Regions from separate parts of the Brotaphodocola sp. genome, predicted to be linked through region 4. Evidence: predicted binding sites of a transcription regulator. Region 4 holds the regulator's gene; each other region holds the start of a gene.
What was found. Region 4 encodes Rex, which represses fermentation and respiration genes when NADH is low (regulators of the CRP and FNR family bind a similar motif). Its sites were predicted from a motif close to ATTGTTAANTANTTAACAAT; they were not measured.
Positions count from the first base shown of each region.

Region 1: AC4EVX_RS10600 (4Fe-4S dicluster domain-containing protein) is a predicted target of Rex. The motif match lies at 3,793-3,812, and genes of this name have one in related genera.
Region 2: AC4EVX_RS02520 (dihydrodipicolinate reductase) is a predicted target of Rex. The motif match lies at 3,884-3,903, and genes of this name have one in related genera.
Region 3: gap (type I glyceraldehyde-3-phosphate dehydrogenase) is a predicted target of Rex. The motif match lies at 3,876-3,895, and genes of this name have one in related genera.

Region 1 is NZ_CFAHBC010000031.1:15,979-23,971, forward strand. It holds gene scfB (thioether cross-link-forming SCIFF peptide maturase) at 1-198, opposite strand, end outside; gene scfA (six-cysteine ranthipeptide SCIFF) at 313-459, opposite strand; gene AC4EVX_RS10590 (VanZ family protein) at 758-1,294, opposite strand; gene AC4EVX_RS10595 (VanZ family protein) at 1,574-2,065, shown strand; gene AC4EVX_RS10600 (4Fe-4S dicluster domain-containing protein) at 2,206-3,729, opposite strand; gene AC4EVX_RS10605 (MalY/PatB family protein) at 3,915-5,114, opposite strand; gene metK (methionine adenosyltransferase) at 5,378-6,565, opposite strand; SAM riboswitch class I at 6,664-6,803, opposite strand; gene AC4EVX_RS10615 (DUF815 domain-containing protein) at 6,944-7,993, opposite strand, start outside.
Region 2 is NZ_CFAHBC010000003.1:115,903-123,895, reverse strand. It holds gene cobM (precorrin-4 C(11)-methyltransferase) at 1-365, shown strand, start outside; gene AC4EVX_RS02535 (cobyric acid synthase) at 484-2,079, shown strand; gene AC4EVX_RS02530 (precorrin-8X methylmutase) at 2,173-2,799, shown strand; gene AC4EVX_RS02525 (MerR family transcriptional regulator) at 2,978-3,820, shown strand; gene AC4EVX_RS02520 (dihydrodipicolinate reductase) at 3,962-4,993, shown strand; gene AC4EVX_RS02515 (RelA/SpoT family protein) at 5,156-7,435, shown strand; gene AC4EVX_RS02510 (MBL fold metallo-hydrolase) at 7,534-7,993, shown strand, end outside.
Region 3 is NZ_CFAHBC010000012.1:38,143-46,135, forward strand. It holds gene AC4EVX_RS06425 (polyribonucleotide nucleotidyltransferase) at 1-224, shown strand, start outside; gene AC4EVX_RS06430 (M14 family zinc carboxypeptidase) at 229-1,650, shown strand; gene AC4EVX_RS06435 (Na/Pi symporter) at 1,961-3,631, shown strand; gene gap (type I glyceraldehyde-3-phosphate dehydrogenase) at 3,929-4,960, shown strand; gene AC4EVX_RS06445 (phosphoglycerate kinase) at 5,196-6,422, shown strand; gene tpiA (triose-phosphate isomerase) at 6,607-7,359, shown strand; gene AC4EVX_RS06455 (ATP-binding protein) at 7,701-7,993, shown strand, end outside.
Region 4 is NZ_CFAHBC010000014.1:47,105-55,097, reverse strand. It holds gene AC4EVX_RS07120 (nucleoside kinase) at 1-691, shown strand, start outside; RNA gene rnpB (RNase P RNA component class A) at 784-1,131, shown strand; gene AC4EVX_RS07110 (hypothetical protein) at 1,303-2,316, shown strand; gene AC4EVX_RS07105 (ABC-F family ATP-binding cassette domain-containing protein) at 2,330-4,306, opposite strand; gene AC4EVX_RS07100 (redox-sensing transcriptional repressor Rex) at 4,580-5,266, shown strand; gene AC4EVX_RS07095 (NAD(P)H-hydrate dehydratase) at 5,403-6,956, shown strand; gene alr (alanine racemase) at 7,104-7,993, shown strand, end outside.

The DNA.
Region 1 (7,993 bases), on a different contig from region 4:
CTCCGGATATATCTCAGACAGCTTCTGCTTTGCCTCTGCGCGGGCTTCTGCCGGGATCGGCATAGCGGACTCGATCTCACCGATTGCCGGCTCAAGCATGGCAATTGCGTCATAAACGACATCGTCCACAACATGAACTGATCCGCTGGCAATATCCATCACGATGTTGTAACCATTATTTTTATACTGATGAATCACTTATATTCTCCTTACTATTCTGGACGGCACGCAAAAGACCCCTATCATCATACATCAATAGGGGTCTTTCTCATCCGCCTTATCGCGTTGTGACACCTGAAATTTCAGGCAGTCTTATCTGTTTGCGTTCTCGCAAGCCTGGTTGCCTACGGTGCAGGAAGTCTTACATGCAGACTGGCAGGAAGTCTGGCACTCGCCACATCCGCCCTTCTTCATGGACTCCTTCAGGGTCTTATTGGTTAAAGTCTTAACGTGCTTCATATCTCTCGCCTCCTATATTCGTTCAAGTATTGCAATTCTATCAGATTATATCATATCTACCCGAGGCGTGCAAGTGTAAAGTTGTGGCTGGTTGTTCTCTTGCACGCTCCTCATGGCGAAAGAAGTCCTACAAACTCGCTCTCGCTCCGGGTTCGACGCAGTGGTGCGTAAGATCGTAAAATACACGATCTAAGGTCCAGCGTCTCACACGGGTTTGCAGGATCTTTTTCGCCCTCGTCGCTGAGATAATACTGATAAAAAATATACCATGAAAAAAATTACAAACACAATAAATCTATCACTTAAATATTATTTTACGAACAATCTGGTAAACAGTCCAGCCACAAACCATTCCGATTGTATTTGTCATAATATCATCGACCTGAAAAAATCCTCTCTGTGTCACAAGCTGCGTACATTCGATCATTAAACTGCTGAAAAATCCAATTATCGTACATACAGGCATTTGGCGGGAAATTCTCATCTTGCCAAAACTTTTCCAAATTTGAGGAAGCAGGAAGCCATATGGCATAAAAAGAAGGACATTTTCTACAACAAAGGCATTTGCCATCGGACCACCAAAGGTCTCAAACAGTTCCAGGCTGACCTTTGTTCTTGATCCAGCCTCACGCTCAAGAAGAGTGATCTGCACGAGCATCATCAGATACATTGCCATGCACGATTTCCAAAAAAGCTGTTTCTTTGTTTCTCGGTTTAACATTCCTCTTCTCTTAACAATCGCCCGTCTGAGACTATAATAAATCAGCGCCAAAAAAGCTGTCACAGGAAGAAAACACGCCTGCTCCAGAATATCTTTCCAAACATACTTCCACATGTTTTCCACCTTACCTTTCGTATCCATTTTCCCTATTGCTTCATCCGACTAGCTGTTTCACAAAAAGAATGTGCCTTGGCATATTCTTGTGTCATGCCAACATCTTCTGTAAACTGTAACTCATCCTATCATACCAACTAACGGAACGCAAGAAAAAAGAGGACATTTCTGTAATCCATGTTATAATGTTGTTGCTGTACAAAAATCCATTCCAGTTTGTACAATATATGAACAATAATTATTGCTGTATATGGATAATAAGAAAGGACTTTGATTTTCATGACAACAAATAAAAAAAGAACTTTAACATTTTCGAAATTCCGCTTCTGGATTCCTGCCCTCATCATGGCTGGACTCATCTTTTTCTTTTCCAGTCAGCCCGGAGAAGATTCCTCTAAATTAAGTGGATCTCTTCTCCATGAGATCCTTCTTGCGATCTCTCGCTTTTTCCCGAGCGATCCAAATGCAGAACCGAATCTCTTATTGCTTGACCGCTTAGAATTCCTTCTGCGAAAAACTGCCCATGTGACCGAGTACACAATCCTCTATCTGACTGTTCTTCTCGGTCTTTCTCCACGCAAATTTTCTCGAAAGAGATGGGCGCTGACGGCATTTCTGATCACAGTCTGCTATGCCTGCACCGACGAATTCCACCAGTATTTCGTTCTAGACCGCTCCGCGAGAATTACCGATGTCATAATCGACAGCATTGGTTCATCGATTGTTACACTCTCACTGATCGCCAGTACTCTTTTTAAGAAAAATGCCTGATTATGTGTAACGGGGCGATGTAAGGCGAAAAAGATCCTGCAAACCCACTTACATAATGTAAAAACAGGGCGGAAGATTCGATTTATAAGAATCTTCCGCCCCATTTATATAATTCTTTTATTCGCCTGTCTCATTTCAAATTAATCTACCAGCTTATCAAGCTCTTTTACATGCTCGGTCTCATTGGATGTCTTATGGTTTGCCTTGGAAGCGTACTGGTTGACTGCAACCTGAGACTTCTTGATCGGCTGCATCGTACCTGCACCTGCTACACATCCACCCGGACATGCCATACCCTCAAGCAGATAGCCGTTGTACTTGCCAGCACTTGCCAGCGTCAACAGCTTTCGACAATCCTTCAGACCCTCTGCATTTGCGATCTTGATCTCTCTATCCGGGAACTTTTCCTTAATGACATTAACAACAGACTGTGCAACACCGCCTGCAACTGCAAAATTACGTCCATCAGTCGAAGCATCGTTGACACCGTTCGGATCTTCCTCGATCGTCTCAAGATCTACATGCTTTGCATCAAAAACGCCCGCCATCTCCTCAAAGGTCAGAACAAAGTCCACATCGCTTCGAATATCGGTACGCATTGCCTCGAGCTTCTTTGCTGCGCACGGTCCGATAAAGACTACCTTTGCATTCTCATTATGACGCTTGATCAGTCTTGCTGTCAGAGTCATCGGGGTCAATGCCATCGAGATGCTATTTGCATTCTTCGGGAAGAGTTTCTTTGCCATCATTGACCATGCCGGACAACAGGAAGTTGCCATGAATGGCAGTTTCTCCGGAACTTCATTTACAAAGTCAATTGCCTCCTGAGTTGCACACAAATCTGCTCCGATTGCTACCTCAAATACATCCGTAAATCCAAGTGCCTTCATTGCAGAACGCAGTTTTCCCGGAGTTACCTTCGGTCCAAACTGACCTACGAATGCTGGTGCAACTGCTGCATATACCTGCTCACCAGACTGGATTGCACGGATAACCTGGAAAATCTGAGACTTGTCCGCAATCGCTCCAAACGGGCAGTTTACAAGACACTGACCACAGGATACACACTTCTCATAGTTGATATCTGCCTTACCATTTGCATCAGATCCGATTGCATCCATTCCACAGGCAGCGGCACACGGACGCTCCTGAACAATGATTGCATTGTAAGAGCAGACGGTTGCACAACGACCACACTTGATGCAGGCATCCTGATCAATATGAGAACGACCGGTTGTGCGGTCAAGGCTGACTGCATTCTTTGGACATACCTCCACACACGGATGTGCCAGACAGCCCTGACATCCCTCTGTCACCGTTACGCGCTTCGGTGCACAGGCATTACATGCAAACTTGATAACATTGATCAGTGGCGGGGTGTAATAAGTCTCCGGACGGTCAGCTGCCTCAATATTGTCAGAAATCGGTGCATGCTCTGCTGCACCTCTTGCCGGAAGACCCATTGCCAGACGAAGACGCTCTCCAACGATTGCTCTCTCCAGAAATACATCATTTCGGAAGTTTCCTACCTCTCCCGGAATGATCTTGTACGGCAGTTCCTCAATACGCTTGTCTACCGGCCACTCGGTATGATAAGCCATGCGGGCTACCTCTCTGAATATTCTATGACGGATTTCCTGGATTCGTGTCTCGACTCCTCTCATTCTCTTCTCTCTCCTCCTGATAATTGACCCTGTTCGTAACTGCAAAGATACTGAGCAGTTACTCATGTTTATTTTTTAACGATTATTTTTCTCATTTGTATTATATCAGTGAAGAGTAAAAAATCAAACAGTAAATGACAATTTTTCTCATTGTTTTCAAAAATACACATCAGAGAACAGCCGGATTAGAACACATACTGACTCAAACGCTCAAATGCCTTCTCAATCTGGCTCTTCGGGGACGCCAAATTCATGCGGATACTGCAAGAACCGTGGAACGGGCGTCCATCCTGCCATGCAACTCCGACATCCCAACCAGCTCGAAGCAGCTCATCGAGGCTCTCTTCATGCTTCTCACACCATTTCGTACAGTCGAGAAACAGCATATAAGTTCCTTGCGGTTTGGACACTTCCACACCGTCGAAATGATTCTGGATATAGTCATACGCATAATTGACGTTCTCTGACAGCACCTCGCACAACTCATCAACCCACTCATATCCCTCCGGACGGTAAGCACCGATCAGCGCATACATGCTCATCAGATTCATCTCATTGTAATGGCACTTACTGCTCTGCGCCAGAACACGATCTCTCAGATAGTCATTGTAAATGATGTGATAAGAACCGATCAGCCCTGCAAGGTTAAACGTCTTTGACGGTGCATAGAGCGCGATCGTCCGATCTCTCGCATCCTCGCTGACTGACTGGGTCGGCGTATGCTTGCTTCCATTGAGCATGAGATCTGACCAGATTTCATCGGAAATTACGACGCAGGAATTGCGCTTGTACACTTCCATCGCCTTCTCAATCTCATCTTTCTCCCACACACGACCACACGGATTATGCGGATTGCAGAAAACTGCCAGATGAATCCTATTCTTCTGAATCTTCGCCTCCATGTCCTCATAGTCCATCCGCCAGACTCCATTCTCATCTTTCTTTAACGGAGAGAGAATAATCTTACGTCCTGAATTCTCAATACATCTTGTAAATCCGATATAAGTCGGGCTGTGGAGCAGAATCGCATCTCCCGGTGCACTGAACGCTGAGACCGCAGAGATCAGTCCGCCGAGCACACCGTTTTCATATCCGATGTGTTTCTTCTCAAGTCCCTTCACTCCATTTCGTGTCTCCTGCCACTTGATAATCGAAGTAAAATACTCCTCGCGCGGATCAAAATATCCAAATGCCGGATGACCTGCCCGCTCAATCATCTCCTGCTGAACAGTCGGAACCGTCGCAAAGTTCATATCTGCCACCCACATCGGGATCGCATCAAAGCCCTCCTTCGGCGCCCCCGGAACCCCCTCTTTTCCAAGCGAATCCACGGCAATCGCATCTTTTCCATGCCGATCCATAACTATTGTAAAATCGTATTTCATCGTCTTTTCTCCTCCTTCTCCAAGAGTACCCTCCATTAATATCCTCACCTGCAGCGGAAAGGACATATACTTTGAGTTATGTGTTTTTGAATCTTTTGCCATTCCATTACACGTTAGCACATCTCCTCCCCAAAATCCAGCCGAATATATACTCGTTAATATAGAAAAAGCAGGAAAAGCCCTCAGACTTTTCCTGCCATAACGATTTCTATTACATTCCTATCTAATTATGATCTAATCACGATCACAATCCAGTCATGCTCTTACAGATACTTCTTCAGAGCCTCTACCTTGTCCACTCTCTCCCACGGCAGATCAACATCGGTTCTTCCGAAGTGACCGTAAGCTGCGGTCTGGCGGTAGATCGGACGACGAAGGTCAAGCATCTTGATGATTCCTGCCGGACGCAGATCAAAGTTCTCACGAACGATCTCAACCAGTTTCTCATCGCTGAGCTTTCCGGTTCCGAAGGTATCTACGCGAACAGACATCGGATGTGCAACACCAATTGCATATGCAAGCTGGATCTCGCACTTGTCAGCCAGTCCTGCTGCAACAAGGTTCTTTGCTGCATAACGAGCTGCGTATGCAGCGGAACGGTCTACCTTTGTGCAGTCCTTTCCAGAGAATGCGCCACCGCCGTGACGAGCATATCCACCGTAGGTGTCTACGATAATCTTACGTCCGGTCAGACCGCTGTCTCCGTGAGGTCCACCGATTACGAAACGACCGGTCGGATTTACATAGTACTTCGTCTCCTCATCTACCATTCCGGACGGAAGAACAACGTCAAATACATACTTGCGGATATCCTCATGAATCTGCTCCTGAGTTACATTCTCATCATGCTGGGTAGAAAGAACAACGGTATCCAGACGGATCGGCTTGCCGTTCTCATCGTACTCTACGGTTACCTGGGTCTTTCCATCCGGACGAAGATACGGAAGGGTTCCGTTCTTACGAACCTCAGTCAGACGTCTTGCGAGCTTGTGAGCCAGAGCGATCGGGTACGGCATGTACTCCTCGGTCTCGTTCGTTGCATAACCGAACATCATACCCTGATCTCCTGCACCAATTGCATCGAGGGCATCGTCATCCATTGCATTTTCCTTTGCCTCAAGTGCCTTGTCAACGCCGAGAGCGATATCGGAAGACTGCTCGTCAAGTGCAACCATAACGCCACAGGTATCGCAGTCAAAACCATACTTTGCACGGTCATATCCGATCTCACGAATCGTCTCACGAACAATTTTCTGAATATCGACATATGCATTTGTGGTAACCTCTCCCATTACCATAACAAGACCGGTCGTACAGCAAGTCTCACATGCTACACGGCTCATCGGGTCCTTCTCCATCAGGGCATCCAGAATCGCATCTGAAATCGCATCGCACATTTTGTCCGGATGGCCTTCGGTTACAGACTCAGATGTAAACAGTAACTTTTCCATGAAAATCCTCCTACGTTAAAATATTAAAACTTGTTGAAAACAAAAGAAAAGTCCGTAGCAATCATACTGCGGACTTGATATTCTTTGCACATCAAATCCTCTTATTGCTCGATTTCTCGCTCAGGTTGGCACCTTCCCAACGCTCCTGCCTGATCGCACCGCTTGGAGGTTCAGACATTTCATTCGGGGTTGCCGTGACTTCATAGATCCTTTGTATCTCCATCACTCTGAATAAGGGATTACGCACTTTTCGATTGTTATTTAGATTGTTCCGTGAATAATACTAGCAGATTCCCATATAGCTGTCAAGGATAATCTTTCGCAGTTTTGTTACCGTTCATGCATTGCACAAACGGCAACCGATTTTTTCTTATTTTCTCAGGAACGGGTTCCGATCAGGTAGTTGATGAACTGCTGTGCGGTACGTCCGGAAATTCCGCCGTGGCTTAATTCCCACTTGTTTGCCTCTGCACACAGCTCCTCGTCGCTGATCGTCAGTCCTGCCTTCTTTGCAAGTCCGATGACAATTCCGAAGTACTCCTTCTGCGTTGGCTTTGAGTAGTTGATCGTCACACCGAAACGATTTACAAGGGACAGCTTCTCCTCCATCGTGTCGGAACGGTGCATACCGTTGTCGCTCTCGACATCATCGCGGTCGCTCCAGTTCTCCTTAATCAGATGACGGCGGTTCGAGGTTGCATAGATCAGGATGTTGTCCGGGCGCGTCTCCACACCACCCTCGATGACGGCCTTGAGGAACTTGTACTCCACCTCAAACTCCTCAAACGACAGATCGTCCATGTAGATGATGAAACGGTAGTTGCGGTTCTTAATCTGTGCAATCACGGAGGAAAGATCGCGGAACTGATGCTTGTAAATCTCGATCATGCGCAGACCCTGACCGTAAAACTCATTGACAATCGCCTTGACACTCGTGGACTTTCCAGTTCCGCTGTCACCGAACAGAAGCACATTGTTCGCCTTCTTGCCCTGAACAAAGGCGAGCGTGTTGTCTACAAGTTTCTTCTTCTGAATCTCATATCCGATCAGATCATCGAGCATAACTGTATCCATGTTGTTGATCGCGCAGAACTTTGCGACTCCGCTCTCATCCGACTGGATACGGAATGCCTTGTTCAGACCAAACATACCAACACCGTAGTCCTTGTAGAATCCGGTCACTGCATCAAAGAACATATCCTCGTTCTTCGCCTGCTCGAGCTTCTCGCTGAGTGCCTGAACCTTCTCGCTGACGTTCTTGTTATACATCAGCTCCTTCTTGCCGATCGCCTTGTAATTGGAAATGCGGGAGAAGCAGTCGACACCGAGATACTCCTCAAGCGGTCCGAAATCATAGTCAAACAGATCCATAAATGCACGGAAATCGCCCTTTGCGAATGCATTGACGCTTCCATCGCTCGCTCCTAC
Region 2 (7,993 bases), on a different contig from region 4:
GCACACCGGTGCCGGAGCGGGAAAAGATTGAGGCACTTGCGTCCCATCAGGCGACGATGGTCATTTTCTTGAGTGTCGGTCAGCTCGACCAGCTTGTTGGACGACTGATTGAGGGCGGATACCCGGAGGAGACGCCGGTCGCGGTTGTATACAAAGCATCCTGGCCGGATCAGAAGATTGTGAGAGGAATGCTCACCGACATCGATGCGAAGGTCAAAGAGGCGGGAATCCGAAAGACGGCGCTTGTGGTTGTCGGAAGATTTCTCGGGGATGATTTTGCACTCTCCAAACTTTACGATGAGAATTTTACGCATGAGTTTAGGGAGGCAAAGAAGCATGATGGAGAACAACATGACGGAAAATAAGATGAACGAGCGCAAGATGACAGCGGACATCATAGATAACATAACGGATAACGTGACAGGTGACGTGGTAGGCGACATATCAGGTGACATCGCAGAAAAGCCTTTAGCGCGAAAAATCATGGTTCAGGGCACGATGTCCAATTCGGGAAAGAGTTTTCTTGTCGCAGGACTGTGCAGGATCCTGAAGCAGGACGGATACCGCACGGCTCCGTTTAAATCTCAGAATATGGCGCTGAATTCCTACATCACAAAAAATGGACTTGAGATCGGGCGAGCGCAGGCGATGCAGGCGGAGGCGGCAGGGATTGAGCCGACGGTTGAGATGAACCCGATTCTCTTAAAGCCGACGAGCCAGATGGGAAGCCAGGTCATTGTAAATGGTGAGGTCTACGGAAATCTGCGCGCGATGGATTATTATCGGAGAAAACCGGAATTTATTCCTGCTGTGAAGGAAGCGTTTGGAAAACTGGAGGAGAAGTTTGACGCGATTGTGATCGAGGGAGCAGGAAGTCCGGCAGAGATCAATCTCAGAGACAACGACATCGTGAATATGGGACTTGCAGAGCTCGTCGATGCGCCGGTCATCCTTGTCGGAGATATTGACCGTGGTGGAGTTTTTGCCTCTCTGTATGGAACCGTCAGTCTGCTTGAGCCGAGGGAACAGGCGCGTATCAAAGGACTTGTGATCAACAAATTCCGCGGAGACAAAAAAATCCTTGAGCCGGGACTTCGGATGATTGAGGAAAAACTTCACATTCCGGTGATCGGTGTGATTCCGATGGAGCAGATCGACCTCGACGATGAGGACAGCCTGTCTGACCGCCTGACAAGAACGGGCTCGGAGGAGATGATAAAAGGTGGTCTTGACCTTGCCGTGATTCGGTTGCCTCATATTTCCAATTTCACGGATTTCAATGCGCTTGAGCGTCATCCGGGCGTACAGCTGCGCTACGTTGAGAGAGCTTCTCAGCTTGGTAATCCCGATCTGATTCTTCTTCCGGGAACAAAGAATACGATTTCGGACCTGATCTGGCTGAGGGAGAGCGGATTGGAACCGGCAATCCTCCGAAAGACGGAATTTGATCGTGTTCCAGTGATCGGAATCTGCGGAGGATACCAGATGCTCGGAGAACAGCTCTCAGATCCAAATGGAGTTGAGGGCGAGGAGGGCAGAATCATCCGCGGAATGGGGCTTCTCCCGGCGCGGACAGTCTTTGAGCAAAGAAAGACGCGCGGTCAGACGGAGGTTATTCTTTGCAAGAATACCGGAATGTTTGAAAAGTGTGATGTGGGAACGAGAATCACCGGATATGAGATTCATATGGGAATTACAGAGCTGACCGGAAAGGCAAAGCCGATCTTTGCGAGAAATCCGGAGCAGACAGAAAAGGAGAATGGAACTGAGAGTTTCCATGATCAGGAGCGTCAGGTGCAGACTTCACAAACATGGGAGAGTCAAAACTGGGAGGGACTTGAGCGTGAGGATGGTCTTGTGCTCGGCACCTACCTGCACGGATTGTTTGACAATGAAGAATTGACGGAGGCGCTTCTTGAGAAACTGGCAAAGAAGAAGGGAATCTCTCTGGAGATGACGACGGAGAGTCAGGAATCCTATAAACAGCGTCAGTACGACAAGCTCGCAGACCTCGTTCGCGAATCCCTTGATATGGAGGCGATTTATCGGATCATGGGGTTTGATCGCAAGGAGTGCTGAAACGCAGAGCTTCGAAATAAGGAAAGTAAGAAATTGAAATTACGAGTCAAGCGATAAATTTAAGAAAGGACAGGCAGAGACGTGTTTGAACAGATGGAATGGGTAAAGCCGGAGGAGATTGAGACGAGAAGCATGCAGATCATCGAGTCGGAGATGCCAAAAGGAAACTGGACACCCGGGGAACTCCTTGTTGTGAAGCGATGCATCCACACCTCCGCCGATTTTGATTATGCAGAAAATCTGTATTTTTCTGATCATGCGGTGGAGCGGGCGATTGAACTCTTAAAGGCGGGTGCGACGATCGTGACCGATACCAATATGGGAATGGCGGGCATCAACAAGCGCGCGCTGAGCGCACTCAATGCGAGCGTTCGTTGTTTTATGGCAGATCCCGATGTCGCAAGAGAGGCGAAAGAGAGAGGGGTGACGCGGGCGGTTGTCAGCATGGAGCATGCGGGAAAGCTGGAAGGACCGGTAATCTTTGCGGTTGGAAATGCGCCGACTGCGCTGATTCGCCTCTATGAGATGATTCAGGAGGGAACGATCTCGCCGGCATTTATCATTGGAGCGCCGGTCGGATTCGTCAACGTCGTGGAATCGAAGGAACTGATCTGCGGTCTTGATGTTCCCTGCATCGTCGCGAGAGGACGAAAAGGTGGAAGCAACATCGTGGCTGCGATCTGTAATGCACTGATGTATCAGATTCCGGGGACTCGGTAGAGATTTGATTGAAATATATTGTCTTTTGATAAACGAAAAAAGAGAGCAAAACTCTCAAGTTGCATGAGAGTTTTTCGGGCGTATTAGGTCCGACCGTTTATGCGTTGATATGTGCAAAGCGGATGTCTGGTGTTGTCCGAAAATGGAAAAAAACAGGAGAGAAGAGGGGGAAAAGCAGATGGCTTACAAATATTTGAGTATCGGAGAGATGGCAAAAATCAACAATATTTCGATTCCGACGCTTCGATTTTATGATTCTGTGGGACTTCTGCACCCTTGTTACACCGATCCGAACACGCATTATCGTTACTATGATATTCGCCAGAATGCAAGGCTGGACATGATTCAGTACATGAAAGAACTCGGAATGGAACTCAGGGAAATTCAGGAAGTGCTTGCTTCGGAGGATCTTCGTAAAATTGAGGCGGTTCTGATCAAAAAGCGGGAGCAGACAATTGCGGAGATTGAGCAGAGAAAAGTGCAGAGGGATGCGATTGACCGGGCGATCGAGAGTATGGAGCGCTACCGAAAGTCTCCAAAGAGAGGGACATTTACTTTAGAGTATATCCGTCCGAGAAAAATTTACGGGATTGAGACGGATCTCAATTTTTACGACCACGATATTGACACCTACGAGGTGATCTTAAAAAAGCTGAAAATGAGACTTTTGGAGCACAATGTCCCACCGGTTTATTATTGTAACGCCGGAACCGTGCTGAAAAAAGAGGATTTTCTGCAACAGCGTTTCGTCTCAAACAAGATTTTCGTCTTTGTGGATGAGCATTTTCCGCTCCGCAATGAGGTTGAGATGATCGAGAATGGAATGTATGCCTGTGTCTATCTCGATGAGTTCAGTGATGAACAGGAATTTGCGGGGCGGTTGTTGAAGTACTGTCAGGATCAGGAATACGAGATCGCCGGGGACTACATCTGCGAGACGATGACCGAGTTTAACGTGTTTGACACTGAGAAGCGCTCGATGTTTTTGCGTCTTCAGGTTCCGGTAAATTTCACAAAATAAGTGGGGAAATTTGGGCAGAATACACAGTTGACCATCAAGTGACATGAGACCTTATACTATGGGTATGACAAATAAATAACAAAGCGACAGGGATGAAACAAAACGAAAAAACCTGTCGTGCCCGTAGAAGGAGGTTTCTGTATGGAGAAAATTAAAGTCGTTCAGTATGGTTGTGGAAAGATGAGCAAATACATTCTTCGTTATCTGTATGAAACCGGTTGCCAGATCGTAGGCGCGATTGATAACAATCCGGCGATCGTAGGCATGGATGTGGGCGATTATGCAGGAATCGGTGTGAAGACAGGAATCCTGATCAGCAACGATGCGGACAAGGTTCTCGATGAGTGTGATGCAGATATCGCCGTAGTGACGCTGTTCAGTCTTGTGAGCGACTGCTTTGACCACTATATGAAGTGTCTGACGAGAGGAATCAGCGTCATCACAACGTGTGAGGAGGCAACGTACTGCTGGACGACCGATGCAGTTCGTGCAAATATTCTCGATGTGACCGCGAAAGAGAATGGCTGTACCTTTGTTGGAAGTGGTATGGAAGACATCTTCTGGGTAAATATGGTAGGAATGGTAGCAGGCGGATGCCACAAGATCGAGAAGATCGAGGGCGCAGTCAGCTACAACGTAGAGGACTATGGTCTTGCACTCGCAAAGGCACACGGTGTTGGACTCACACCGGAAGAGTTTGAGAAGCAGATTGCACATCCGGAAGAGATCGAGCCGTCCTATGTATGGAACTCGAACGAGGCACTTGCATCGAAGATGGGATGGACGATCAAGAGCCAGACGCAGAAATGTGTTCCGTATTTCCATGACAGTGATCTCTACTCCTCCACGATGGGCACAACGATTCCGAAAGGAAACTGCATCGGTATGGCAGCTGTTGTGACGACCGAGACGTTCCAGGGACCGGTGATCGAGACCCAGTGTATCGGTAAGGTATATGGACCGGATGATGGAGATATGTGTGACTGGAAGATCACAGGCGAGCCGGATACTGAGTTCCACGTTGTGAAACCGGCAACCGTAGAGCATACCTGTGCGACGATTGTCAACCGAATCCCGGCAGTTCTTCGTGCACCGGCAGGTCTTGTGACGATGGATCAGCTCGAGGAGATCGCTTATCCGACGTATCCGATGGAGTTTTATCTTAATAAGTAGAGATAAGTATAAGTAATAAATATAGGAAGAAATTCCCATACGGGGTGGAGCGCAACTGCAAATGAGCAGGGGCACTCCGCCCCATTTTTATTCCCCCTTGCTTTTTTTGACAAAAATAATTATAATACATAATAACTTATGCGCAGAAGAGGTGGCTTTCCCATGGCAAACGAAGAAGCAAAGAAAGTTGAGAGAGAACTGGAAGATCCGGCAGACTTTACAACTCCGGAGGAATTGTATAAGGACCTCGTCCGCACGATTCGCAGATATCATCCGTCAGATGACATTTCGATGATTGAGAAAGCGTACCGAGTCGCGGACGAGGCCCATGAAGGACAGAAACGAAAATCGGGTGAACCGTACATCATTCACCCGCTTTGTGTTGCGATTATTCTTGCTGACTTAGAGATGGATAAGGAGACGATCGCAGCCGGTTTGCTTCACGATGTCGTGGAGGATACAGCGATGACGCTTGATGAACTCACGAAGGAGTTCAATGCCGAGGTAGCGTTTCTCGTAGATGGAGTAACAAAGCTGACACAGCTGTCATGGGATAAAGACAAGGTGGAGATTCAGGCAGAGAACCTGCGAAAGATGTTCCTCGCAATGGCGAAAGACATCCGTGTTATCATCGTAAAACTTGCCGACCGTCTGCACAATATGAGAACCGGACAGTACTGGAAGCCGGAAAAACAGAAGGAAAAGGCGCGTGAGACACTTGAGATCTATGCTCCGATTGCAGATCGTCTCGGTATTTCCAAGATCAAGATTGAGCTCGATGATCTCTCCTTCCGTTTCCTGAAACCGGATGTGTATTTTGATCTCGTCGAGAAGGTTAATCTCCGCAAGGATTCGAGAGAAGCCTTTGTTCAGGAGATTGTAGATGAGGTTCAGGACCACATGAAGGAAGCCGCGATCGAGGCGACGGTTGTCGGACGCGTAAAGCATTTCTTCAGTATTTACAAGAAGATGGTCAACCAGAACAAGACCCTCGATCAGATCTACGATCTGTTTGCAGTTCGTATTCTTGTTGACAGCGTGAAGGACTGTTATGCGGCTCTCGGTGTCATCCATGAGATGTATAAGCCGATTCCGGGACGTTTCAAGGATTACATTGCAATGCCGAAGCCGAATATGTACCAGTCGCTTCATACGACACTGATCGGAAACACCGGACAGCCGTTTGAGATTCAGATCAGAACCTACGACATGCACCGGACGGCTGAGTACGGTATTGCGGCTCACTGGAAGTATAAGGAGAGTGGAAGCGGAAAGATTGCAGCCGGAGACGAGGAGGCAAAGCTGTCCTGGCTTCGTCAGATTCTGGAGTGGCAGCGCGATACCGACGACTCCAAAGAGTTCCTCAGCATGGTCAAGGGCGATCTCGATTTGTTTTCCGACAGTGTATACTGCTTCACCCCGACTGGTGATGTCAAGACTCTGCCGAGTGGATCGACGCCGATCGACTTTGCATACGCGATTCACAGTGCAGTCGGCAACAAGATGGTCGGAGCGCGTGTCAATGGAAAGCTCGTCAACATCGATTATGTGATTCAGAATGGTGATCAGATTGAGATCATCACGTCTCAGAATTCCAAGGGACCGAGCCGTGACTGGCTGTCTCTCGTGAAGAGCACGCAAGCGAAGAATAAGATCAATCAGTGGTTCAAGAATGAGCTCAAGGAAGACAACATCATTCGTGGTCGTGAGCTGATTGACCGTTACTGTAAGGCGAAGGGCATTAATTACCCGGAGATCAACAAGCCGGAGTTTCAGGAGAAGGTCATGGTGCGCTATGCGTTCAAGGACTGGGATTCTGTGCTTGCCTCGATCGGACATGGCGGTCTGAAAGAGGGTCAAGTCATCAACAAGATGCTTGAGGAGCGGGAGAAGAAAAAGAAGAAGGAGATCACGGACAAGACGGTTCTCGACACGCTTGCCGAGTCGGATGCAAAGGTTCCGGTATCGAACAAGAAGTCCAAGAGCGGAATTGTCGTCAAGGGTGTTCACGATCTCTCCGTTCGCTTCTCACGCTGTTGTAGTCCGGTTCCGGGCGATGAGATTGTCGGCTTTGTGACTCGTGGACGTGGTGTCTCGATTCACCGCACAGACTGTATTAACATCATCAACCTTCCGGAGGATGAGAGAGCGCGTCTGATGGATGCAGAGTGGCAACAGCCGGAGAGCGATGAGGGCAAGGAGAAGTACTCGACGGAGATTCAGATTTATGCGAACAACCGAATCGGAATGTTCGTTGACATCTCCAAGGTATTTACAGAGCGCCAGATTGACATCACCTCGATGAATGTGCGGACGAGCAAGCAGGGCAAAGCGACGATCGTGATGACATTTGACATTCACGGAGTGGAAGAACTGAATCGTTTGATCGATAAATTACGCCAGATTGAAGGCGTTCTTGATATTGAGAGGACTGCGGGTTAACCACCGCAGTTCTTTTCATATGATAGGAAATTGCGTCCTATCATATGAAATTATGTAAAATGATTTTGCCATATGATAGAAAAGGAGCTGAGAACGAAATGAGCGATTTTCGTATAAAGACTTATGTGCTGGGCGGAATCAGCACAAACTGTTACGTCATTTACCATGAGGGAAAGAAGGAGGCTGTGATTGTAGATCCAGCGGATAACGGCGTATTTCTGCTGAACAAATGCAGAGAGCTTGGAGTGGAGCCGACCGCGATTCTTTTGACTCATGGTCATTTTGACCACATTCTGGCAGTGGAGGACATTCGTCGTGCGTTCCACTGCCAGGTGTATGCGCATGTGGATGAGGAGCGTCTGCTCGAGGATTCCTCGATGAATCTCTCCGGAACGCTTGGAACCGAGAGAATGGAGCTGAGTGCCGACGAATTTCTGCGCGATGGTCAGGTAATTCATCTGCTCGGCGATGAGTGGAAGGTTCTTGCAACTCCGGGTCACACCGCAGGTTCCGTTTGCTATTATCTGGAGTCGGAGCAGGTGCTGATCAGCGGAGACA
Region 3 (7,993 bases), on a different contig from region 4:
AGGTTGTTCGCATCATGCCGTTCGGCGCATTTGTTGAGCTGAAGCCGAAGAAGGATGGAATGATTCACATTTCCCGCCTGTCTGACCGCCGTGTTGAGAAGGTTGAGGATGTGGTAAATATCGGCGATACCGTAACCGTTAAGGTACTTGATGTAGACAAAGCTGGCAAGATCAGCCTGAGCATGAAGCCGGGTGACCTTGCAAAGAAGGACAGTGAAAACTAGTTTTATGAGAACAAAAAATATAAATGGCTTTCTTACCGGAATGCTGGCTACCGTTATGGTAGCCGGCACTTCCTTTTCGGCACAGGCAGAAGTGATTGTGCCGGCAAACGAATTGACGACAGAAGTAAAGCAGGAGTCCCCGACAACTGCGACCACAGAGACAACCACAGAGACGACGCAGGCGGCTGTCCAGACTTCACCGGCACCGGTGACATCTGAGACGCAGGCGACTCCGACAGCTCCGACTGCCTCCTCCACTCCGACTCCGTCTTCCGGAACCGTCACGTCTGGAACGGTTACGTCCGGCTCAACAACAACCTCCGGTTTTTCCACCGGAACGGGTTCACCGGTCATCGGACCGGGAATGAGCACTTCCAACTCTGTGGGACCGGGCGTGTCTGGAATCGGGGGGATGATTCCCCAGGTTACAGAGTCGACGAACACGACAGACGGAACGAGTGCGTTTGCGGGAACCGTGACCGACCCGATTGTCAAAGTGGCAGAGAAGTATACCTATGACCAGATGAGTCAGGATATTCAGAAGTTATCAGCGCGTTATGGAAGCCATATGAAAGTGAATGTGATCGGCACCTCGTTGGACGGCAGAAATCTCTATGAGATTGTAGTCGGCAATCAGAATGCGCCGAAGCATATCCTGATTCATGCAGGCATCCATGCGAGAGAGTATATGACGCCCCTTCTTGTGATGAAGCAGTTGGAGTACGGTCTGGCATTTTACGATAGCGGAAGCTACAATGGAACGCCACTTTCCCAGCTCTTTAATCAGGTTGCCATTCACTATGTTCCGATGGTTAATCCGGACGGAATCTCCATCAGCCAGTTTGGAGAGAGCGGAATTCGCTCTGAGACTCTGCGTCAGCAGATTCGCCAGTGCTATGAGAATGACAAGGAACTCGGAAGAACGAGTTCAACGTATGAGCGTTACCTCCTTTATTGGAAGGCAGATGCGAGAGGAACGGATTTGAACCAGAACTTCCCGGCTGACTGGGATCAGGTAAGCAGTTCCCCGAAGCCGTCTTATGGCACTTACAAGGGAACGAGTTCTCTGTCTGAGCCGGAGAGTCAGGCACTTGCAAATCTTGCTCTGTCAAGAAACTGGGCGTTGACGATCAGCTATCACAGCATGGGAAATCTCATTTACTGGGATTATGCAGGGAACAAGGTCAAAGAGACATCCAAGGCTTTGGCAGACCTCATGGCGTCCAAGACAGGCTATCGTCTGGGCGGATCAAGTGGTCACGGCGGTTTCAAGGATTGGGTACAGATTAAGGACAGTCCGATTCCGAGTGTGACGATTGAGGTTGGAAGTGTCACCTGCCCGATGCCGGTTTCCGAATTCCCGGCAGTATGGCAACACAACAAAGAAGTCTGGGTTTCTGCGATGGAATTTGCAATCCAGCACTAGACACAGACTCATGAATTACCAGAAAAATATGGATAAGGACATTCAAATGAAAAGTAGACGTTTGAGACACTTTTTGTTTGAGTGTCCTTTTTATTTTCTGTAAAAATGTGGATTGTGCAGAATGGAAAAATTCTCCTGTAAAAATACTGTTTATTTTACAGGGAAACACTGCTCTTTTTTCAATACCCGGTTGAAAATTGCAAAGTTTCTATGGTATAGTGAAATTGTTGTGGCTGTGAAAAAGAGAGAAAAGAGAGAAAAACGGACAGTCACGGTTTGCTTATACGCAAACGCGGAGAAAGGGGAAACTATGTCAATCAACGATGTTTCAAACCTGTTTGGTTTTCTGGGCGGACTCGGCATGTTCCTGTACGGCATGAGCATCATGGCGGATGGTATGCAGAAGACGGCGGGAAGCAAGATGAGTACGTTTCTTGGAAAACTGACAAACAACCGTGTGATGGCAATTGCGCTCGGCGCCCTGATCACGGCGATCATCCAGAGCAGTGGTGCGACGACGGTTATGGTAGTCGGTTTCGTAAGTGCGGGAGTGCTGAACCTGACGCAGGCAGTCGGTGTCATCATGGGTGCCAATATCGGTACGACGATCACGGCATGGATCGTCTCGATGAGCCAGCTCGGGGACACGATGAAGGTGCTCAACCCGGGATTTTATGCGCCATGTATAATCGGAATCGGAGCACTGCTTCTGGTCTTTGCCAAGTCCCAGAAGAAACATATGGTAGGAGAGATTGCAATCGGTCTGGGATTGCTGTTTATGGGTCTGAGCCTGATGTCAGGATCAATCTCACCGTACACCGATGCGCCGATTTTTGCGCAGGCCTTCGCGGTACTCGGAAAAAATCCGATTCTCGGCATGATTGTCGGTGCGATTGTCACAGCGATTCTTCAGAGTTCATCGGCATCAGTCGGTATTCTTCAGACACTTGCGCTTAACGGCATCGTGACGACGAGTGCGGCAATCTACATCACGCTCGGTCAGAATATCGGTTCCTGTGTGACTGCAATGCTTTCCAGTATGGGTGGAAGCCGGACGGCAAAGCGTGCGGCAGTGATTCATCTGAGCTTTAATACGATCGGAGCATTGATTTTCGGTATCGGTGGTTTTGTGTGGTTTGCCCTGCGACCGGATATCGGACTTTCCAATATCACAGCAGTTCAGATCTCTATATTCCACACAGTATTTAACCTCGTGAATACGACAATTCTCTTCCCGTTTGCAAATCAGCTTGTCAAGCTGTCCGGCATGATTGTCAAGGGTGAGGATGAGGACGAGGAGAAGGATGAGGATGAGGCATCTGCGACTCTCAAGCACCTTGACGAGCGTATCTTCGAGTCCCCGGCATTTGCCGTTGAGACGGCGGCTCTTGAGGTTGTCCATATGGCGCAGATTGCGATGGGAAATGTCAAGACAGCTCTCGATGCGATTCTGACGGAGAATGTTGAGGAAATTCAGAACGTGTATAAGACGGAAAAAACTCTGAATAATATGGAAAAATTCCTGACCGAGTATCTGATCAAAGTCGACAATCTGTCGCTGACTGAGAAACAGAAAAAACTCGTCAACAACCTGTTTTACAGTGCGAGTGACATTGAGAGAATCGGAGACCATGCAGAAAACCTTGCAGAGCAGGCGGAGTACATGGTGGAACATAAGCTCATGTTCTCTGAGACCGGTCTTGATGATTTGAAATCGATCAGCACGAGTGCGATCAAGGCGTTCCAGTATGCGATTGAGGCACGCCAGAACGGAGATATGGATTCCGTGCGAAAGGTCAGCCAGTATGAGGACGATGTGGACAGCCAGGAGGAGGAGATGCGCGAGAAGCACATCGAGCGTCTGACGAAGGGAAACTGCGATCCGTCCGCCGGTATCGTTTTCCTCGATATCATCAGCAATCTGGAGCGTATTTCCGATCATGCCTACAACCTTGCCGGTTATGTGAAGGATGAGATGTAACTTGACCAGATTTTTTTTGATCGGAATGTAAAGTTTTGGAAAAAACTATGCTAAAAAAACGTCAAGCTGAGCCTTGAATATTCTGAAAAGAAATACAAAACCTCAGGAAACAGCAAAAAAATGTAAAAATTTAAGAAGAAACCTGTGAAAAAGAGTGAGACAAAAGAAAAAACATCAAGAAGAGTTTTTAAAATGCAAAAAAACTACTTGCTATTTTATAGAGAATTGGGTAGAATAGAGACAGGTTGATTATAATTTAACAATCATTAAATTTTTAACAAGCAGGAGGATTTCATCATGGCAGTAAAAGTAGCAATCAATGGTTTTGGCCGTATCGGTCGTCTGGCATTCCGTCAGATGTTTGGAGCAGAGGGTTACGAGGTTGTTGCAATCAACGACTTAACCGATCCGAAGATGCTGGCACACCTGCTGAAGTATGATACCGCTCAGGGTGGATACGCTGGTCACATTGGCGAGGGCAAGCACACCGTTGAGGCGGGAGAAGACTCCATTACCGTAGATGGCAAGAAGATTACAATTTATAAAGAGAAGGATGCAAAGGATCTTCCGTGGGGCGAGATCGGTGTTGACGTAGTTCTGGAGTGCACCGGCTTCTACACCTCCAAGGAGAAGTCTCAGGCTCACATCGACGCTGGCGCTAAGAAGGTAGTTATCTCTGCTCCGGCTGGTAACGATCTGAAGACCATCGTTTACAGCGTAAACGAGAAGACCCTGACTGCTGAGGATACCATCATTTCCGCAGCATCCTGCACCACCAACTGTCTGGCTCCGATGGCAAAGGCTCTGAATGACTACGCTCCGATCCAGTCTGGTATCATGAGCACCATTCATGCTTACACCGGCGACCAGATGATTCTGGATGGCCCGCACAGAAAGGGTGATCTGAGAAGAGCAAGAGCAGGCGCTGCAAACATCGTTCCGAACTCCACCGGCGCAGCTAAGGCAATCGGTCTGGTTATCCCGGAGCTGAACGGCAAGCTGATCGGTTCTGCACAGCGTGTTCCGGTTCCGACCGGTTCTACCACCATCCTGACCGCTGTTGTTAAGGGTGCAGACGTAACCAAGGAAGGCATCAATGCAGCAATGAAGGCAGCAGCTAGCGAGTCCTTCGGCTACAACGAGGATCCGATCGTTTCTTCCGATGTTATCGGTATGAAGTACGGTTCTCTGTTCGATGCAACTCAGACCATGGTTTCCAAGATTGCAGACGATCTGTACGAGGTTCAGGTTGTTTCATGGTATGATAACGAGAACTCTTACACCAGCCAGATGGTTCGTACCATCAAGTACTTCGCAGAGCTGGCTTAATTTCACCGATGCAGACTCGGCAGACGGACAGGCATGAACATGAGAAATGTCTGAAATTTGCCTGAGAACAGGAGAAATCAAAGAAGACTCATCAAGGGGTCCGGTCTCAGAGAGGGCCGGACCTCTTTTTGCTTCATGGGAGAGAGGCGAATCCTGTGATAGGAAAGCGCTGATTCTGTGAGACGGATGAGACAGAAATAGTTCATTTTTTGAAATGGAAGGAGCGACATCTGCTATGTTAAATAAGAAGAGTGTTGACGATTTAAAGAATGTAAAAGGCAAGAGAGTCCTGGTTCGTTGCGATTTCAACGTACCGTTAAAGAATGGTGAGATCACCGATGAGACCCGTATCGTGGCAGCTCTGCCGACGATCAACAAGCTGATCGGCGAGGGCGCAAAGGTTATCCTGTGCTCCCATCTCGGAAAAGTTAAGAACGGCCCGAACGAGGGTGAGTCCTTAGCACCGGTTGCAAAGCGTCTGTCTGAGAAGCTGGGCAAGGAAGTTGTTTTCGTTTCCGATTACCATGTAACCGGCGAGGCAGCTACCGAGGCAGTTGCAAAGATGAACGAGGGCGATGTTGTTCTGCTTCAGAATACCCGTTTCCGTGGCGCTGAGGAGACCAAGAACGGCGAGGAGTTCAGCAAGGAGCTGGCTGATCTGGCTGACGATTATGTATGTGATGCATTCGGTTCTTCTCACCGCGCACATGCTTCTGTTGCAGGCGTTACCAAGTACATCGCCGAGAAGGGTGGTACCAATGCAGTTGGTTACCTGATGCAGAAAGAGATCGACTTCCTGGGCAATGCAGTTGAGAAGCCGGTTCGTCCGTTCGTTGCAATCCTGGGCGGTGCTAAGGTTGCTGATAAGCTGAACGTAATCTCCAACCTGCTTGAGAAGTGCGACACCCTGATCATCGGTGGTGGTATGGCATTCACCTTCTTAAAGGCTGAGGGCAAGAATGTTGGTAAGTCTCTGGTAGACGACACCAAGCTTGACTACTGCAAGGAGATGATGGAGAAGGCTGAGAAGCTCGGCAAGAAACTCCTGCTTCCGGTTGACGCTGTTACCGCTGGCGCATTCCCGGACCCGATCGATGGACCGATCGAGGTTGAGGTTGTATCTGCTGATGGCATCGCTGAGGACAAGATGGGTCTGGATATCGGACCGAAGACCGCAGAGATGTATGCAGAGGCTGTTAAGACTGCAAAGACCGTTGTATGGAACGGACCGATGGGCGTATTCGAGAACCCGACTCTGGCAAAGGGTACAATCGCAGTAGCAGAGGCTCTGGCAGAGACCGACGCAACTACCATTATCGGTGGTGGTGATTCCGCAGCAGCTGTTAACCAGCTTGGATTCGCAGATAAGATGAGCCACATCTCTACCGGTGGCGGTGCATCCCTGGAGTTCTTAGAGGGTAAGACTCTTCCGGGCGTAGCAGCAGCTGACGATAAGGAATAATAAAAACGAATAAATAAAAGATGCTTTTGGAGTCTCATCTGGATTTGGGGTGTTGAGCGGGAAAAATATGTTTGGATGTATTTTTCTCGTTCACTCCCTGAAGGCGGGGAGACTCTGAATTGCATAGTGGGGAAACACAAGGGAACCCAAAAGGAACCTAGAGGAACAAAAGGAGAAGAAAATCATGGGAAGAAAGAAAATTGTTGCAGGTAACTGGAAAATGAACATGACTCCGAGCGAGGCAGTTGCTCTGATCGATACCTTAAAGCCGTTAGTAAAGAATGATGACGTAGATGTTGTATTCTGCGTTCCGGCAATCGACATCATTCCGGCAATCGAGGCTGCAAAGGGAAGCAACATTCAGATCGGCGCTGAGAATATGTACTTCGAGGAGAAGGGTGCATACACCGGAGAGATTTCCCCGAACATGCTGACTGACGCAGGTGTTAAGTATGTCATCATCGGACATTCTGAGAGAAGAGAGTACTTTGCTGAGACTGATGAGACTGTAAATAAGAAGGTTCTCAAGGCATTTGAGCATGGTCTGACTCCGATCATCTGCTGTGGCGAGACCTTAACTCAGAGAGAGCAGGGCATCACGATCGACTGGATTCGCCAGCAGATCAAGATTGCTTTCCTGAACGTAACCGCAGATCAGGCTAAGACTGCTGTCATCGCTTACGAGCCGATCTGGGCAATTGGAACCGGTAAGGTTGCAACGACCGAGCAGGCTCAGGAAGTTTGCTCCGCAATCCGTGCATGCATCGGAGAGATCTACGATGAGGCAACCGCAGAGGCAATCCGCATCCAGTACGGCGGTTCTGTATCTGCAAAGAGCGCACCGGAGCTGTTCGCACAGGCAGACATCGATGGTGGTCTTGTAGGTGGCGCATCTCTGAAGCCAGACTTCGGCGCAATCGTAAATTATAACAAATAATTTATTTACACTTGTTTTTCTGTGTAGTAAAATTCAAGGGGCAGGAGGAATCCTGCCCCGATTTTGTTTTTGTAGGAAATAGAGTGGTGAGCGGGTACGGCTTCAACAGCGCAATAAGTCCTGCAAACGCGCTCTCGCTCCGGGTTCGACGTAGCGGTGCATAAGAGCGCAAAGTACGCGCTCTAAGCACCAACGTCTCACACGGGTTTGCAGTGACTTTTTCGCTGTGAAGCCTGATTTGAATACAATGAAAAATTATTTGCTAGATATTAGATTGTATGGGAGAGGGGGAGTTTTCTATCGCTGACTGGGATAAAAATAATAAGACAAAAACGCAAAATATGGGATTAGAGACAAAAATTAGTGAGAAAAAGAGACGCTACTGGCAGTATGCGAAAAACATGGGAGTCGTGTTTTTCTTCATGTCGATTGCGACGCTCGGTGCGCTTGCGTATCTTCATCTTGGACAGAATGATGCGAGTGTGTCGATCATCTACGTGCTTGCCGTGATGTTCACGGCGCGCTGTACGACCGGATATGTGGCCGGAATTGTCGCTTCTCTGCTAGGTGTGTTCTGTGTGAATTTTGCATTCACTTATCCGTATATGAGTCTGAACTTTTCGATTGACGGCTA
Region 4 (7,993 bases):
CGACAACTATTTTGTCAATCGTGTGAACAGCCCGAAGAATCCGGATGGAAGCTACAATTATGAGGTGCTTGAGTGCCTTGATGTCGAGAAATTTAATCAGGACATGACAGACCTTTTAGAGGGTAAGACGGTTCAGCTTCCGGTTTACAATTTTGTGACCGGGGAGCGGGAGTATCAGGGAGACTGGCTGACGCTCGGCGAGAACGATATTCTGGTTATCGAGGGAATCCATTGCCTGAATGAGAGACTCTCTTACAGTCTCCCGAGAGAAAATAAATTTAAGATCTATATCAGCGCGCTCACCCAGATTGGAATCGATGAGCACAACCGAATTCCGACGACGGATGGGCGTCTGATCCGACGAATTGTCCGTGACGCGAGAACGAGAGGCGCTTCCGCTCAGGATACGATTCGGATGTGGCCGTCGGTAAGACGCGGGGAGGAGGAAAATATTTTCCCGTATCAGGAGGAAGCAGATGTGATGTTCAACTCCGCTCTCGTCTATGAGCTCGCAGTGCTCAAGCAGTTTGCAGAGCCGGCGCTTTTCAGTGTTCCGCGCGACAGCGCAGAATATGTGGAGGCAAAACGCTTGCTCAAATTCCTAGATTACTTCCTCGGAGTTGGCTGTGAGAACATTCCGCAAAACTCGATTCTTCGCGAGTTTGTCGGTGGAAGCTGTTTCCGCGTGTAGCTCGAAATCATGCGCCAAGGCTTTGCAGGTGTCGATGGGAACACGAACACTTACTTGACAGTTTTAAAAAGCAATGGTAGAATAGACACGTTTGAGCAGGACAGATGGTCGCTGCCACAAGACCGAAAGGTTGTGGGAGAGGAAAGTCCGGGCTTCACAGGGCAGGGTGCCAGATAACGTCTGGCGGAGGTGACTCTAGGGACAGTGCAACAGAAATATACCGCCGGCTTGCGCCGGTAAGGGTGGAAAGGCAGTGTAAGAGACTACCGCCTGGCTGGTAACAGGCAGGGCACATGTAAACCCCACTCGAAGCAAGACCGAACAGAAAGCATAAGGCGGCCCGTCTGCTTTCGGGTAGGTCGCTTGAACCAGATGGCGACATCTGGTCTAGATAGATGACCATCCAACGACATAACCCGGCTTATCGTCCTGCTCATTCAAAAAGAGTGCGTGAATGGGCGCACCGGAAATAGGAAAAGATTTTAGAGCTCTCCGCACCGCGGGGAGCTTTTTGTATAAGAAAATAAAGATTAAATAAAATTCAGATAAGATCAGGACAAGACAGAAGAACGAAGAAAGAAAAGAGAAACATTTAGAAAGGACGGCTTTCAGTGGCAAAATACCGATGTGCATATGTGTGGCAATCCGGATTCCGGCGAATTTTAAGCCTGTTACTCAGCACAATGTTTATTGTGTTGTCTGCGGGTGAGAGCTGGGCGATGGAGGCACCGGGGGATGGGAGTAGTGACTGGATTTACAAGAATTACCACTGGTATTATCGAGATTCGGATGGAAGCAATCACACCGGATGGCTGAAATATGGTGGAGAGTGGTACTGGTTTTCGGAAAATGGAGAGATGGCGGACGGAGGAAGTCTGGCGATCAACGGCGTGACTTACTATTTCTTTATCAACGGACATATGGCGAGAAATCAGTATCTCGGACTGGAATTTTTCGGTGATGACGGACAGCACCAGAGCGATGGGGATATCCGGACAATCGGAAATGCGGATGTCACGACCGAACAGAAGGATCTGATCACCGATGCGCTCTATCTTGTCCCCCGCGGGTGGTTGGAGCGTTTTGTGAGAGATGGCTGGCAGATTATGTTTTACACGAAAAAGAAGTATTTCTCCGCACCGTCGACGGATCTTGGAATCTATTATGTCTATCACAGCATGGATTCCGAGTATGAGAAGGTGAAGACGACAAAGCCGGAATCTCTTCTTGAGGCAATGTGCGAGTATGTGGGATATGCGTCCGGCTGCTATAAGAGGGGCGATGCGCGAATGGAGGCGCTGTGGAATGCCTACCCGGTGCTTCAGGGAATTCTGGAGATTCCGGATTACTATGCGAGTGACAGCAAGTTTTATTTTGGAAAACTTGTCTCGACGTATCTGGAGGGAGAGAAGACGGAGGAGATCCAACGGATTGCCCCCGAAGTCGGTGAGGTAATTGAGGAGATTCTTCACGAGAATGACAGTGAGGAAGAAAAGGAATATTGCAGACAGCGGGCGGAACTTGCGAGACAGGAGGCGGAAGCCTATCAGGAGCGCGTGAGAGCGGAAGGTGGACCGGGCATCAACCAGGAGACCGGGGAGGTGCAGGCAGAAGAGAAAAATTAGAAAAAGAGCTGGCTTATTCAGCCAGCTCCTCCCACTGTGCATAGAGCGTTTCCAGATTCGTCTGGAGCGCTTCTTTTTCTTTGTTGAGTTCGACAAGGCGGGAGACATCGGTATAGATTTCCTCCTGAGTCAGGAGTTCATCGATCTCGGCATCCCGGGTCTCGAGTTTTTCGATCTCTGTTTCGATCTTTTTCAAATCATTCTGACGTTTACGGATTCTCGCCTGTTCCTCTTTCTGGGCTTTCCAGTCCTGCTTGGTGTCGGAAGCGGTATCTGCGCCGTTTCCTGCTGTTGAGGAAGCGGAGGTCCAGACGCTCTTTCCGACTCCCGGGATCTGCTGGGCAGAGTTCTGCGCATTTGCGCCCGGGGCGTAGAGATCGGTCATCAGCTCTTTCTTCTCGAGATAATAATCGTAATTTCCGATGTAGTTGATGAAGGTCTGTCCGGTCAGTTCAAGAATTCGCGTCGCCGTCTGGTTGATGAAATAACGGTCGTGGGAGACGTAGAGCACAGTTCCGGTGTAGTTCTTGAGCGCTTCCTCGAGGATCTCCTTGGAGGTGATGTCGAGGTGGTTTGTCGGCTCATCGAGGATCAGGAAGTTCGCCTCGGAGAGCATCAACTTTGCGAGGGAGACACGCCCACGCTCGCCACCGCTCAAGTCCGAGATACGCTTGAACACATCGTCCCCGGTGAACAGAAAGGCTGCCAAAATGTTTCTCACCTGCGTGTTGCTTAAATTCGGGTAGGCATCCTGAACCTCCTCAAACACAGTTTTCTCCATGTGAAGAACGTGGTGCTCCTGATCGTAGTAACCGATGTGAACCTTCGAACCGAGCGTGATCGTGCCACCGTCGGACGGGAGCATGCCGTTGATGAGTTTTAAGAGGGTTGTTTTTCCGGTTCCGTTGTTTCCGATGACAGCGACGCGCTCCCCGCGCTTGACATCGATGTCGGCATGGGAAAACAGAGTCTGGGAACCGAAGGATTTGCTTAAATCGCGGATCGTCAGGACATCACTTCCACTGACGATATTCGGCTCAAGTTTGATGCGCATCTCATCGCTGATCTCGGCAGGTTTGTCGAGAATCTCGATCTTCGAGAGCATCTTTTCACGGCTCTCGGCGCGTTTGATGGATTTCTCGCGGTTGAAGGATTTAAGTTTTGCGATAACCTCCTCCTGATGGCGGATTTCCTGTTGCTGGTTCAAATATGCCTTCATCTGGGCGGAGCGGATCATCGCTTTCTTTTCGCTGTAATCCGTGTAATTTCCGAGATAAGTCGTACTGCGCCCGTTCTCAAGCTCCACGATCTTAGTCACGACGCGGTTTAAGAAATAGCGGTCATGGGCAACGATGATAACGGCACCGTTGTATCCGCGCAGATAGTTCTCAAGCCAGGAGATCGACTCCATGTCGAGATGGTTTGTCGGCTCGTCAAGAAGGATCACATCCGGCTTCGAGAGAAGAAGACGACCGAGGGAGACACGGGTCTTCTGACCACCGGAGAGCGTGGAGACCTGCTTGTCAAACTCATCCTCATTGAATCCGAGACCTTTTAGAACACCGACGATCTCGCTCTTCCACGCATATCCGTTTTCAAGCTCAAAAGTGTGGTTCAAACGGCTGTAAGTGGAGAGCATCTGCTCAAGCTCTTCCCCAACGGCATCGCGCATCTGAAGTTCGAGACTGCGGATCTGTTCCTCCATCTCAATAATCGGGCGTTTGACTTCTTTCAGTTCTTCATAGATTGTGCGCCCGCTCTCGAGATCCTGATGCTGAGCGAGATAGCCGAGCGTCTTTCCGCGGGAGAGAACGGATTCTCCGGTATCCGGGGAGAGCTCTCCGACAATAATTTTTAGAAGGGTGGATTTGCCGGCACCGTTGATTCCGACAATCGCAGCCTTCTCCTGATCCTCTACATGAAAAGAGACATCCGACAAGATCTGGTCTGTTCCGAATGCCTTGCTGATATGGTTGCAGGATAATATCATAAATAAAACCTCATTTCTTGTTTCTCAATTTCGTAATTCTTGTTTCTTAAAACGCTCTTGTTGCTGTTTTCTTTGATGTTATGGTTTGCCTGCCATTTAAATGGAGATTTAGGCATACTATGAAAAGTATAGTATAAATCCTTCAAATTTTCAATAAAATCCGTTACGGTTCGTGTAACGCGTCAATAGAGGCATATAAACAGTTTGACATAAAAATGGCAAACGGTTATAATAGAAAATAGTTGACAGACAGTAGAGAGGTGGCAGTGAAGCATGGAAGGCAGAGAAATTTCAAAGGCGGTGATTACCCGTCTGCCCAGGTATTACCGTTATCTGGGAGAATTAATGGAACTTGGAGTGGAGAGAATTTCCTCCAATGAGCTGAGTTCCCGGATGAAAGTGACGGCATCACAGATCCGTCAGGATTTGAATAATTTCGGTGGATTTGGTCAGCAGGGATATGGATATAATGTAAAATATCTATATAACGAGATCGGAAAAATTCTTGGAATTGACCGGAAACACAACCTGATTATCATTGGTGCCGGTAATCTGGGACAGGCGATTGCGAACTATGCCAATTTCGAAAAACGTGGATTTATTATCAAGGGAATGTTTGATATCAATCCGCGTCTGATTGGACTTGTTGTTCGTGGCATTGAGATTCGCGGAGTGGATGATCTTGAGCAGTTTATCCGTGACAACAACGTGCAGATGGCAGCACTCACGATTCCTAAGACAAAGGCTCCGGAGATTGCAGACCGTCTGGTAAGTGCGGGAATCAAGGCAATCTGGAACTTTGCGCATGTGGACTTGAATGTGCCGGATGATGTTGTGGTAGAAAATGTGCATCTGTCTGAGAGTCTGATGCGACTTTCTTATCGTGTGTGCCGTCTTCAGGATCAGAAAGAGGAGCAGGAGAGACGCGCTAAGGAGAAGAAAGAGAAGGAAAGGAAATAAAGACATAAAGAGAGACGATTCGGGAATATCCCCGGAATTGTTTTGCACATGATGTGGCGGATACCGGCAGGAGAAAGAGCATGTCTCATTTCGCCTGCCGGTTTTGCTTGTATGATCGAGGACAGGAGGCGGACGGATGAGGTACTTTGTGACCGGTAAACAGATGAAACAGATTGATCAGGACACGATAGAGCGGATTGGGATTCCGTCACTTGTCCTGATGGAGAGGGCAGGGTTAGCTGTTGCGGATGCAGTGGAAGAGATCATAACTTCCGGTCATCCGGACTTCTCTGCCCGAGATAAAAATAAAAAGAATGTACGGATTTTGATTGCCTGCGGAACGGGAAACAATGGAGCCGATGGCATTGTTGTCGGAAGAATCCTTCACGGGCGAGGATATGAGGCAGTGGTATTTCTTGGCGGAAATCCGGAACACGAGACGGAGGAGCACCGCAGACAGCAAAAGATTGCCGAGACACTTGGCGTGACGATGATGCGGAAAACGGAAGATCTGTCCGGTAACTGGGATGTGATTGTGGATGCGGTGTTTGGCATCGGACTTGCGCGGGAGATCACCGGGGAGTGGAAGAATATTCTGGAACAGCTCGCCGAGATTGCAAAGCGCGACGGCGCCAAGGTGGTTGCCACGGACACGCCGTCGGGAATTCATTCCCAGACCGGTCATGTGATGGGAACAGCACTGAGGGCTGATCTCACTGTGACATTTGGCTACGGAAAGACGGGACTTTTCCTCTATCCGGGGCGAAACTATGCCGGCAAGGTGCGTGTCGCGGACGTCGGATTTTCCGATGTCAGCCTGGAGAGAGTCGGCTGGGACTGCAAGTCGCTGGAGGAGTCTGATCTTGCTGATCTGCCGGTGCGCCAGTCGGACGGAAATAAGGGAACGTTTGGCAAAGTTCTCGTGATCGCAGGAAGCCGGGGAATGAGCGGGGCGGCGTATTTCAGCGCGCTTTCCGCATACCGGACGGGTGCAGGGCTGGTGAAAGTCCTGACGGTTTCCGAAAACCGGGCAGTGATTCAGACGCAACTTCCGGAGGCGGTTGTCTCCGTCTATGATCCGGATCAGATCACGGCGGAGGAGCACTCGACGGATTTTCTGAGGGAGGCGTGTGACTGGGCAGATGTGATTGTGCTCGGCCCCGGACTTGGGCAGGAGCCGTATGTGGAGTACCTTGTCGAGGCAGTTCTCGAGCACGCGTATGTGCCGATGGTCTTAGATGCCGACGGACTCAACACCGTGGCATCCCACCCGTATCTGACGCGGTATTTCACGGAAAATATCATTCTGACTCCCCATATGGGCGAGATGGCAAGACTCTGTTCCTGTCCGATCTCGGAACTCAAGGAAGATCCGGTTCAGGCGGTCAAGGCGTACAGCAGTCGCTATGGGGTGACCTGTGTGATGAAAGATGCCTCGACGCTGATTGCGGATAAGGATGGAACGGTCTGGTTGAACACGAGCGGATGCAGTGCGATGGCGAAGGGCGGTTCCGGAGATGTACTGACGGGAATTATTGCCGGTCTGCTTGCACGTGGCATGGACTGCGACCGCGCATCGGCATTTGGCGTTTACCTTCACGGTCTTGCCGGTGAGAGTGGATCGGCGAAATTTGGAGAAAATGGTGTGCTTGCGAGCAATCTTGCGGATGAGATTGCAAAGCTTGCGTAAATTTTGCGATAAGCGCCAAAATTGCAAGCAGAGAAGAGAAATTTGATGAAAAGAAAAATTTGACAAAAAGACCATTTCGATATATTAAATATAAAAGAAAGAAAAAAGATAACAGATACAGGAAACAAAAGGAGAATATACAGAAAAATGAAGATGTATACACGGGTCTGGGCACCGATTGATCTGGATGCGGTTGTTTATAATATGGAATCTATGAAGAAAAATCTGAATCCCGGCACAGAGATGGTCGGTGTCGTGAAGACGGATGGATATGGTCACGGTGCCGTTCCGATCGCAAAGGTGATTGATCCGTTTGTAGCAGGATATGCAGTTGCAACTCCGGAGGAGGCCTATGTACTTCGCCGTCACGGGGTTGCAAAGTGGATTCTCGTTCTCGGAGTCTCCCATGAGAGCCAGTATGAGGAGATGATTCGCCAGCAGGTTCGCCCGTCGATCTTTACGATGGAACAGGCAAAACCGTTCTCTGAGACGGCACAGCGCCTCGGCGTCAAGGCACCGATCCATTTCGCGTTAGACACCGGAATGGGACGCATCGGAATGACGCCGGATGAAAAGGGGGCAGACCTTGCAAAAGCGATTGCGGATCTTCCGGGAATCGAGACAGAGGGCTTGTTTACGCATTTTGCGCGCGCCGATGAGGCAGACCGGGAAGCGACCATCCGCCAGTATGAGCGCTATCAGCATTTCTGTGATCTGCTTAAGGAGCGGGGAGTCGAGATTCCACTTCGACACTGCTCGAACAGTGCGGCGATCATTGACTTTAAGGAGATGCATATGGGACTTGTGCGCGCGGGTATCTCGATCTATGGCATGTATCCGTCGGATGAGGTGAACAAGGATGCCGTTCCTCTGCGTCCGGTAATGAGCTTGAAGAGCCGGATTACTTATGTCAAGGAGATGGTTCCGGGACAGGAGATCAGCTATGGCGGACTTTACAAGGTCACAAAGCCGATGCGCGTTGCGACGGTTCCGGTCGGTTACGGCGATGGCTATCCGAGATCTCTGACCGGAAAAGG